One region of the Streptomyces sp. NRRL F-5755 genome, then DNA from elsewhere that is predicted to be linked to it. Evidence: riboswitches for the same ligand, from Rfam matches in the RefSeq annotation. Region 1 holds a riboswitch; the other holds the start of a gene.
What was found. Region 1 has a riboswitch for cyclic di-AMP ahead of ADK86_RS15990 (NlpC/P60 family protein). Riboswitches for the same ligand answer to the same signal wherever they lie in the genome.
Positions count from the first base shown of each region.

Region 2: another riboswitch for cyclic di-AMP. It lies ahead of ADK86_RS02845 (M23 family metallopeptidase); the one in region 1 lies ahead of ADK86_RS15990 (NlpC/P60 family protein).

Region 1 covers NZ_LGCW01000161.1:2,351-7,681, forward strand. The annotation lists gene ADK86_RS15975 (helix-turn-helix domain-containing protein) at 1-531, shown strand, start outside; gene ADK86_RS15980 (GNAT family N-acetyltransferase) at 528-1,148, opposite strand; gene ADK86_RS15985 (hypothetical protein) at 1,640-1,993, shown strand; gene ADK86_RS15990 (NlpC/P60 family protein) at 2,050-3,231, opposite strand; cyclic di-AMP (ydaO/yuaA leader) riboswitch at 3,239-3,431, opposite strand; gene pcrA (DNA helicase PcrA) at 3,684-5,331, shown strand, end outside.
Region 2 covers NZ_LGCW01000013.1:22,473-27,803, reverse strand. The annotation lists gene ADK86_RS02850 (GntR family transcriptional regulator) at 1-359, opposite strand, end outside; gene ADK86_RS02845 (M23 family metallopeptidase) at 585-1,382, opposite strand; cyclic di-AMP (ydaO/yuaA leader) riboswitch at 1,396-1,550, opposite strand; gene ADK86_RS45580 (hypothetical protein) at 1,595-1,732, opposite strand; gene ADK86_RS02840 (M16 family metallopeptidase) at 1,802-3,169, opposite strand; gene ADK86_RS02835 (M16 family metallopeptidase) at 3,190-4,527, opposite strand; gene ADK86_RS02830 (DNA gyrase/topoisomerase IV subunit A) at 4,775-5,331, shown strand, end outside.

The DNA.
Region 1 (5,331 bases):
GCGCTGCGCCAGCTGATGGACGGCTACCCGAACACCCCGGCGCTCGTCCTAGGCGTTGCCCTGGACATCCTGGCCACCAACGCTCTGGCCGACGCCCTCTACGCCCCGTTCAAGCCCGCGGGCAACCTGGCCCTTATGACCTTCGCCGACCCCGCGGGCCGGGACTTCTACACGGACTGGGACCGGGCGGCCCAGGCCACCGTCGCCAACCTGCGCCAGGCGGCGGGCTACGACCCGGACCACCCACGGCTGCGCGAAATCGTCCGTACCCTCACCGGACAGAGCGCGGACTTCGCCCGCCTCTGGAACGCCCACAGCGTGCGCGGCAAGACCCGGGACGCCAAGCGCCTCCTGCACCCGGACGTCGGCCCGCTCACGCTCACCTACCAGGCGTTCGACGTACGCGACGCCCCCGGCCAGCAACTCGTCATCTACCACGCCGAACCGGGCAGCCCCAGCGCCCAGGCCCTCGACCTGCTCGGCTCGCTCCACGCGACCCGCCGTCAGGCCGGCCCCGACCGTCGGCGCTAGCCGGTGGCGCTGTCCTCCGCCGCAGGCGGCAGGCGTACGGCCGTGACCGGGGCGTGCAGCCGCCACCCCAGGGACCGGTAGAGGGCCCGCCCGGCGGGGCTGGCCACGAGGATGCCGCGGGCGGCGCCCAGCCGGACCATGTGGGCCGTCAGCGCGTTCATGACGAGGCGGCCCAGGCCACGACGGCGGTGCGCCGCACAGGTGCTGATCATGTCGAAGACCGCCGACGGGGGCGCGGAGGCGTCGGTGAGACCGGCCCGTCCCCGGGCGGCGAGATGGCCGGTGGCAGCGTCCAGAACGCGGCATTGGTAGACGCCGGTGCCGTCCTCGTCCGCCGTCTCGACGGTGTAGCCGGCCGGCGCCGCCACAGGGGCGGGCACCGGGGGCAGAGCGGCCGACATCAGGAACTGCGGCTCGGTGATCTCCCAGGTGGCAGGCAGGACGGGGGCGACTTCCGAGCGCGGGGCGCAGACGTTGATCCACAGGTTGGGGGTGGTGATCGATGCGGTGAGGTCGCGGAGGACGCCCGGGTCGGCGGCGGGGAAGACGTAGCGGTGCGACCAGACGGGGACACGGACCTCGACGTAGAAGCCGCCGTGGACTGCGACGGGGGGCACGGCGCCACGGCACCGCGCCAAGCCGTGCACCCAGGTCCGGACGAGGTCCGGGTGCACGGCGGGGGGAGGGGAGGAGGGGGAGGGAAAGTGCGAACCGGCCGTATCTATAGGGAGGTTCATACGGCCGATCTTAAGGCGGGTCATCGTACGGACAGAGGCTTCGTCGTTCCGGCGCCCGCCTTCCTGGGTCCGGCGGCGACCCGTAACAGGGGGAGCGGGCCGCCGCCGTTCCTCTCGGCGGGGACGGCCGACGACCGCCGGGGCGGAATCCGGCGGCGGTGGGGAGTCGGCCGCCTGATTGAGGACGCTAAACCTCGGCACCACAAAAGGGGGACGGGTTGACGGGTATTGCTCGTTCTCGCCCTGTCGGTGTGTACGCCTGCCCGTTGCCGCACGTCTCGAAGGCATGACGGAAGCGGACTCCGACCGGAGTGGAAGAGAGGCGGACCTGAGTACGAAGCCGTGGTAGGCGAGGGCTACGATCCACCACTATGGACGTAGTGACCAAGGTCTTCGTGGGTCTGCACATCATCGGCATCGCGTCGCTGCTCGGCGGCTTCCTGACCCAGCTGAAGCCGATGAGCGCGGGCACCGCCCGCTTCGTGCCGGCCATGCTGCACGGCGCGCTGACGATGCTGGTGACCGGCGTCATCCTGGTCGGCCTCAACCAGGCCCAGGACCACTCGCTCAACAACATCAAGTTGGGCGTGAAGCTCGCCGTACTGGTCGTGATCCTGGGCCTGGTCTACGTGAAGCGCGACGAGGAGAAGGTGGAGAAGCCCTTCTTCCTGGCGGTGGGGCTGCTGACGGTGGTCAACATCTTCATCGCGCTGCTGTGGACGTGAGCAGCAACCGCTGAGGACCTGCCGAGGGCCGTGGGGCGCACCCCACGGCCCTCTTCTCATGCCGGCCGCACGCTCCCGTAGATCGGCATGTAGTAGATCGACTCGACCCGCACACTGGCCCCCGGCTTGGGGGCGTGGATCATCTTGCCGTCGCCGATGTACATGCCGACGTGGCTGATGTCGTTGTAGAAGAACACCAGGTCACCGGGCTTGAGGTCCTTGGTCGCCACCCGGTCGCCGGCCTTCACCTGGTCCCAGGTCGTACGGGGCAGCGAGACGCCCGCCGCCTTCCAGGCCGCCTGCGTCAGGCCGGAGCAGTCGTAGGAGTTCGGGCCCGTCGCGCCCCAGACGTACGGCTTGCCCATCTGCGCGCGGGCGAACGCGAGCGCCTTGGCGGCCTTGGTCGCGTACGAACCGTCGGACGTACCGCTGCCGGAGCCACCGGACCCGCCGGAACCGCCATCCGGCGTTCCGGTGCCCGGGTCCGGATTGTCGTGCTGTTTGCGGTCCTCCCGCTCCTTGCGCTCCTTCTCGGCCTGCTTACGGGCCAGCTCCTCGGCCTTGCGCTTGGCCTCGGCCTCCTTCTTGCGCTCCAGCTCCGCCAGCCGCGCCTTCTCCTGGGCGGTCAGCCGGGACAGCAGCTGCCGGGCCTCGGCCAGCTTGGCCTGGACGTCCTTCTTGGACTCCTTCAGGGATGCCTGCGTCTCGGTGAGCCGCTCCAGGCTCCGGGACGCCTCGGCCCGCTGGCGTACGGCCTTGGCCTGCTGCTCCTGATAGTCGCTGACGGCCTTCTTCTGCGCGCCGGTCAGCTGGTCCATCAGGTGGCTGCGGTCCGCGAACTGCTGCGGGTTACGGGCCAGGAGCAGCTGCGCGGTCGGGCTGATGCCGCCGCTGCGGTACTGGGCCGCGGCGTACGTGCCCAACTGGCGCCGGGCGTCGTTCATCTTCTGGGTGCGCCGTGCGGTGTCGTCCAGGAGGCGGTCGACGGTGCCGCGCTGCTCGTCGGCCTGCTCCTTGACGGCGTTGTACTTCTGGGTCGCCACTTCGGCCTGCCGGTAGAGGTCGTCGACCTTCTGCTTGACCTCTTCGATGGACTGCTTCGGCTGGCTCGGCGCGGCTTCGGCCGTCTGCGAGAGCAGGGTGACCGAGGCGAGGGCTGCGGTGGTGAGCCCGGCGGCCGTACGTCGGCTACCGGGGGAGGTGAGTATGCGGGTGCGCGGCTTGCGGTGCGACGCCAAGGTCGGCGCCTCCTTCCGTGGACCGCCTACCGGGTTAGCTGTCGGGTTCGGGCCACTGCGGAAGGCTTGCCCTACGGCCTGTACGGCTGCGGGAGAGGTCCTGGGGGCGCGTGCCCCGGCACCTCGCGCCGTACCGGCCGATTCACCCCGGTGGTACGTGTGGGTCCCCGGCTCCGGATGCCTGGCGGCAGGGCCGGACTCGGCGGGGGCGGCCCGTGCGGACGCTGTTCGACCGCGGGGACGGCGGGCTGCCCGAGCGAGCACGGTAGCCAACCCGTGTGGCTCCTGGGAAGGCTGATGTGCGATATGCCCGAAACCTTTTCGTGATCTTTCCGCGACCGGTGCGTGTCCTGTGACGCCCGCCACCCGCCGGGGGAGGCGGGCCAGGTCACACGGCCGGTTTTCGCGGTTCGGGCCGGGCTGTCAGTGCGGCGGCCTACACTCGATGGGCGATGAGCAGCCTCTTTGACGACAGTTTCCTGGCGGACCTCGAACCCACGGATGAGGGGCCCCCGCCGCCTCCCGAGGACGAGAGCGGTCCGGCACAGGAGGAGATCCCGGCCGACCTGTTCGGCGGGCGCTTCGACGTGCCCGGCGGCATCCCGCACGCCGTGGGCCCGGGCCGCGACCCGTACTACCGCGACGGCGCCCCCCGCCCCGCGGTGGACCCCGCCGCCCTCCTGGAGGGGCTGAACGACCAGCAGAAGGCCGCCGTGGTGCACAGCGGCGGGCCGCTGCTCATCGTCGCGGGCGCCGGCTCCGGCAAGACCCGCGTCCTGACGCACCGCATCGCGCACCTGCTCGGCGCCCGCGGTGTGCACCCCGGCCAGATCCTCGCGATCACCTTCACCAACAAGGCCGCGGGCGAGATGAAGGAGCGCGTCGAGGACCTGGTGGGCCCCCGTGCGAACGCCATGTGGGTCTCCACCTTCCACAGCGCGTGCGTGCGCATCCTGCGCCGCGAGTCCAAGAAGCTGGGCTTCACGTCGTCCTTCTCGATCTACGACGCGGCCGACTCCAAGCGCCTGATGGCCCTGGTCTGCCGGGATCTGGACCTCGACCCCAAGCGGTTCCCGCCCAAGTCCTTCAGCGCCAAGGTCTCCAACCTCAAGAACGAGCTCATCGACGAGGAGACCTTCGCGCAGCAGGCTGCCGACGGGTTCGAGAAGTCGGTGGCCGAGGCGTACACGATGTACCAGGCCCGGCTGCGGGAGGCCAACGCCCTGGACTTCGACGACATCATCATGACCACGGTCAACCTCCTCCAGGCGTTCCCCGATGTCGCCGATCACTACCGCCGCCGCTTCCGGCACGTCCTCGTCGACGAGTACCAGGACACCAACCACGCCCAGTACACCCTCGTACGGGAGCTGGTGGGGCCTGCCGAGTCGGCCGGTGAGCTGTGCGTGGTCGGTGACGCCGACCAGTCGATCTACGCGTTCCGCGGCGCCACGATCCGTAACATCCTCCAGTTCGAGGAGGACTATCCGGACGCCACGACGATCATGCTGGAGCAGAACTACCGCTCCTCCCAGACGATCCTCAGCGCCGCCAACGCCGTCATCGAGCGCAACGAGAACCGCCGCCCCAAGAACCTGTGGACGGACGCCGGCGAGGGCCCCCGCATCATCGGCTACGTCGCCGACACCGAGCACGACGAGGCCCAGTTCGTCGCCGACGAGATCGACCGGCTGACCGACGCGGGCGACGCCAAGGCGGGCGATGTCGCGGTCTTCTACCGCACCAACGCCCAGTCCCGCGTCTTCGAAGAGATCTTCATCCGGGTCGGCCTGCCCTACAAGGTCGTCGGCGGTGTGCGCTTCTACGAGCGCAAGGAGGTCCGCGACGTCCTCGCGTACCTGCGCGTCCTCGCCAACCCCGAGGACACCGTCCCGCTGCGCCGCATCCTGAACGTGCCCAAGCGCGGCATCGGCGAGCGCGCCGAGGCGATGATCGACGCGCTGTCCGCCCGCGAGAAGATCACCTTCCCGCAGGCGCTGCGCCGCGTCGACGAGGCGTACGGCATGGCCGCGCGCTCCGCCAACGCCGTCAAGCGCTTCAACACGCTCATGGAGGAGCTGCGGACCATCGTCGAGTCCG
Region 2 (5,331 bases), on a different contig from region 1:
CCGTGCCGGGCGCGCTCCCGGCCCAGCCGGACGATGCCGCGCAGCACCTTCAGATGGGCGGCGGTGCGGCGGGCGGCGGCGCGGGCCGCGCCCAGCGGCTCCAGCAGGCCGCGGATGTCCAGGAGGTCGGCCGCCTCGCGCTCCGTGGGCGCGGCCACGCAGGCGCCCGCGTGGTGCCGGATGGTGACGAAGCCCTCCGACTCCAGTGTGCGCAGCGCCTCGCGCACGGGGACGCGGGAGACTCCGTACCGGCCGGCCAGCAACTCCTCGATCAGCCGGCTGCCCGGCGGGAGGACGCCGGATACGATGTCGTCCCGCATCGCCGTGCACACCGCATGCGCGGAAATATGGCCTCGCATCGTCCGTGCCTCCGCCGTCATTCCCGGGAAACGTCCGCCTATTGCCGCCGGGCGGCGGCATTCGACGTGACTCTATTCGACGGGGACGGGATTTCCGACGGCCGCGGCGCATTCATGGATATTTTTTGGCCAGCCGGGAAACACGGCACCGGCGGGCCGGTGATTCCGGAAACGCCGGTGCCCCGGCCGTGAGGGCCGGGGCACCGGGTGGGGACGGGGTGTACGTCAGACGTTGACGCCGTGCGAGCGCAGGTAGGCGACCGGGTCCATGTCGGAGCCGTACTGGGCCGAGGTGCGGGCCTCGAAGTGCAGGTGCGGCCCGGTGGTGTTGCCGGTGTTGCCCGACAGGGCGATCTGCTGGCCCGGCGTGACGGTCTGGCCGACCGAGACGCTGATGGACGACAGGTGGCCGTACTGGGTGTAGGTGCCGTCGTTCATCTTGATGACGACGTTGTTCCCGTACGCGCCGCCCCAGCCGGCCTCGACGACGGTGCCGGAGCCCACGGCGTGGACGGTGGTCCCGGAGTCGGCGTGGAAGTCGATGCCGGTGTGGCTGCCGGAGGACCACAGGCCGCTGGACGCCTTGTAGCTGGTGGAGACGTAGGAGCCGTCGACGGGGGCGACGTACGTCAGCAGGCGCTTGCGCTCGGCCTCGCGGGCGGCGCGCTCCTCGGCCTCCCGCTGCTTCTTGGCCTCGGCCTCGGCCTTGCGCTTGGCCTCCGCGGCCTGCTGACGTGCCTCGGCCTCGGCCCTGGCCTGCGCGGCGGCCGCGTCGGCGGCCTCCTGCTGCGCGTCGGCCTGCGCCTCGACCTGCTCGGCGAGCTCGTCGCCGAGGACGACGGCCTGGTGGAAGCCGGTGTCGTGGGTGTTCGCCTCGTCCGGGTTTCCTGCCGCCAGCGCCGGGGAGGCGACGGTGGCGACGACGCCGGAGGCGGCGAGCGTGGCTATGCCCGCCAGGTTGCGGGTCGCCCGAGCGCTGCGGCTCGGACCACGGTGCTTCCCGGTGCCACGGGTGAACGCCATGGGCTGGCTGTGTCCTTTCCTTCCCTCTCGCCTACCGGGTTAGCTGACGGGTTCGGAGCAGGAAGGTCTCCTACGGGCGCCTCCGGGAAGGCGTCCGATTCACCCCAAGGGACGTGGGTCCCCGGCTCCCCTGGCTCGCGCCGTACGGGGACTCGGCGATGACTGTCCGTGCCGCGGTTGCGGCGGTGATCCCGCGGACAGCCGGATCGACGCTAAACGGGGCCACTTTCGAACGGCAAACAGAACCCCGCTTTTGTGCCGTACGCCACACGTCCATCACGCAACCACCCCCCGCAATTGGGACATAAAGAAGATCCAGTGGCGCGGGCGCACCACTGGATCCGCTTCATGACATCGCGTCACCCGGACGGATCATGACCCGCCGGCCGCCGGGGCCGGGCGACGCCCGTGACGGGCCGTCAGCCCTTGACCACCGTCACCTCGCCGATGCCGAGCGCCTTGACGGGCTCCTCGATCTCGGCCGCGTCGCCCACCAGGACGGTCACCAGCCGGTCCACCGGGAAGGCGTTGACGGCCGCGGCGGTCGCCTCGACCGTGCCGGTCCGCGCCAGCCGGAGGTAGAGCTGCGCCTGGTAGTCGTCCGGGAGCTGCTGCTCGACCTGGTCGGCGAGGGTGCCGGCGACCGCCGCCGCGGTCTCGTACTTCAGGGGCGCGACACCGACCAGGTTCTGGACGGCCACGTCCCGCTCCTCGTCCGTCAGGCCCTCCGCCGCGAGGGTGCGCAGCACCTTCCACAGGTCCTCCAGCGCCGGGCCGGTGGAGGCGGTGTCCACCGAGCCGCTGATGGCGAGCATCGCGGCGCCGTCGCCGTCGGCCGAGGAGCGCAGCACCTGGCCGAAGGCGCGCACCCCGTAGGTGTAGCCCTTCTCCTCGCGCAGCACCCGGTCCAGGCGGGAGGTGAGGGTGCCGCCGAGGCAGTACGTGCCGAGGACCTGCGCGGGCCAGACACGGTCGTGCCGGTCCGGACCGATGCGGCCGATGAGCAGCTGGGTCTGTACGGCGCCGGGGCGGTCGACGATCACCACGCGGCCGGTGTCGTCGGCCGAGATCGGGCTGGCCCTGACCGGCTCGGCGGGCGAACCCGTCCACGTGCCGAGGCTCTCCGCCAGGGCCGCGTCCACGTCGACGCCGGTGAAGTCGCCGACGATGACGGCGGTGGCCGTCGCGGGGCGGACGTGGGCCTCGTAGAAGGCGCGGACGGCCGCGGCGTCGATACGGGAGACGGTCTCCTCGGTGCCCTGGCGCGGCCGGGACATCCGCGAGTCGGCCGGGAACAGCTCCTTGGACAGGGCCATCGCGGCGCGCCGGGCCGGGTTGGCCAGCTCGTGCGGGATCTCGTCGAGGCGGTTGCCCACCAGGCGCTCGACCTCGCCGTCCGGGAAGGCGGGCGCGCGCAGGGCGTCGGCGAGCAGGCCGAGCGCCTTGTCCAGCCGGGAGGCCGGGACCTCCAGGGAGACGCGGACGCCGGGGTGGTCGGCGTGCGAGTCCAGGGTGGCGCCGCAGCGCTCCAGCTCGGCGGCGAACTGCTCGGCATCGTGCTTGTCGGTCCCCTCGGACAGGGCCCGCGCCATGATCGTGGCGACGCCGTCCAGGCCCTCGGGCTCGGCCTCCAGGGGCGCGACGATGTCGATCTCGACGGCGACGACCTGCTGACCGGGGCGGTGGCTGCGCAGGACCGTCAGGCCGTTGGGCAGCTGCGCGCGCTCGGGGGCGGGGAAGGCCCACGGCTTGGGCTCGCCGCCGGCCGGCTGCGGGTGGAAGGTCATCGTGCTGCTGACGGCGTCGCTCACTGGGCCGCCTCCTCGTCGTTGTCCTCGGCGGCGGTCGGCTCGGTCGGCTCGTACACGAGGACCGCGCGGTTGTCGGGGCGCAGCCGGGCCTTGGCGACCTCCTGCACCTCCTGCGGGGTGATGTCCGGGACGCGCCGCACGGCGGTCAGGGCGAGCTGCGGGTCGCCGAACAGGACCGCGTAACGGCACAGTTCGTCGGCGCGCCCGGCGGCCGTGGCGAGCCGGTCCAGCCACTCGCGCTCCAACTGGGCCTGCGCGCGCTCCATCTCCTCGGGGCTCGGGCCCTCCTCGGCGAAGCGGGCCAGCTCCTCGTCCACGGCGCGCTCGATGTCCGGCACCTCGACGCCGCCGGAGGTCTTCACGTCCAGCCAGCCGAGCGAGGGGGCGCCGGCCAGCCGCAGCAGGCCGAAGCCCGCGGCCACGGCCGAGCGGTCGCGGCGCACCAGCCGGTTGTACAGGCGCGAGGACTCGCCGCCGCCGAGCACCGTCAGCGCCAGGTCGGCGGCGTCGGCCTCGCGGGTGCCGTCCTGCGGGAGGCGGTAGGCGGCCATCAGGGCGCGGGACGGGACGTCCTCCTCGACGACCTCGCGCAGCTCCGTGCCGATGACGTCCGGGAGGGAGCCGTCCCGGGGCGGCTGCTTGCCCTCGTGGCCCGGGATGGAGCCGAAGTACTTCTCCACCCAGGCGAGGGTCTGCTCGGGGTCGATGTCGCCGACGATCGACAGCACCGCGTTGTTGGGCGCGTAGTACGTACGGAAGAAGGCCCGCGCGTCCTCCAGGGAGGCGGCGTCCAGGTCGGCCATCGAGCCGATGGGCGTGTGGTGGTACGGGTGGCCCTCCGGGTACGCCATGGCCGTCAGCTTCTCGAAGGCCGTGCCGTAGGGGACGTTGTCGTAGCGCTGGCGGCGCTCGTTCTTGACGACGTCGCGCTGGTTCTCCAGGGACTCCTCGTCCAGCGCCGTCAGCAGGGAGCCCATGCGGTCGGCCTCCAGCCACAGCGCGAGCTCCAGCTGGTGGGCGGGCATGGTCTCGAAGTAGTTGGTGCGCTCGAAGCTGGTCGTGCCGTTCAGGGAGCCGCCGGCACCCTGGACCAGTTCGAAGTGGCCGTTGCCCTTGACCTGGGCGGATCCCTGGAACATCAGGTGCTCGAAGAGGTGGGCCAGGCCCGTGCGGCCCTTGACCTCGTGGCGCGAGCCGACGTCGTACCAGAGGCAGACCGCGGCGACCGGGGTCAGATGATCTTCGGAGAGCACCACGCGCAGGCCGTTGGCCAGCCGGTGCTCGGTCGCTGTCAGGCCGCCGGAGCCGGCTTGTTCTGTGGCCGTGTGACCCATGGGCATGTACGTCCCTTCGATCCGCTTGCGAGGAAGTTCTGTCACTGTATGCAAGCGCGTCGGGCTATGGCGAAGTTCCCGTCCGGGCTGCCTCGTACGAGCGGACTTCGCCGCCGACCCGTCCGGCGGCCCGGGGAGGGTCGCGGTCGGCGTTGTCAGTGGGGCGGGCCACAATGGTCCGCACAAGACCCGAACGTGATCCAGCATCGGCAAGCAGCAGGACGCAAGCGAAGGAGCCGCAGCCGCGATGGCCCGCCGTAGCACGAAGACCCCGCCGCCGGACGACTTCGAGGAGAGGATCCTCGACATCGACGTCGTCGACGAGATGCAGGGCTCCTTCCTTGAGTACGCGTACTCGGTCATCTACTCCCGCGCCCTCCCGGACGCCCGCGACGGCCTCAAGCCCGTGCACCGCCGCATCCTCTACCAGATGAACGAGATGGGGCTGCGCCCCGAGCGCAGCTACGTCAAGTGCGCCCGCGTCGTCGGCGAGGTGATGGGTAAGCTCCACCCGCACGGCGACGCCTCCATCTATGACGCCCTGGTGCGGATGGCGCAGCCCTTCTCCATGCGGCTGCCCCTGGTCGACGGCCACGGCAACTTCGGCTCGCTCGGCAACGACGACCCGCCCGCCGCCATGCGGTACACCGAGTGCAAGATGGCCTCGGCCACCTCCCTGATGACGGAGTCCATCGACGAGGACACGGTCGACTTCGCGCCGAACTACGACGGCCAGGAGCAGGAGCCCGTCGCCCTCCCCGCCGCGTACCCGAACCTGCTGGTCAACGGCGCGTCCGGAATCGC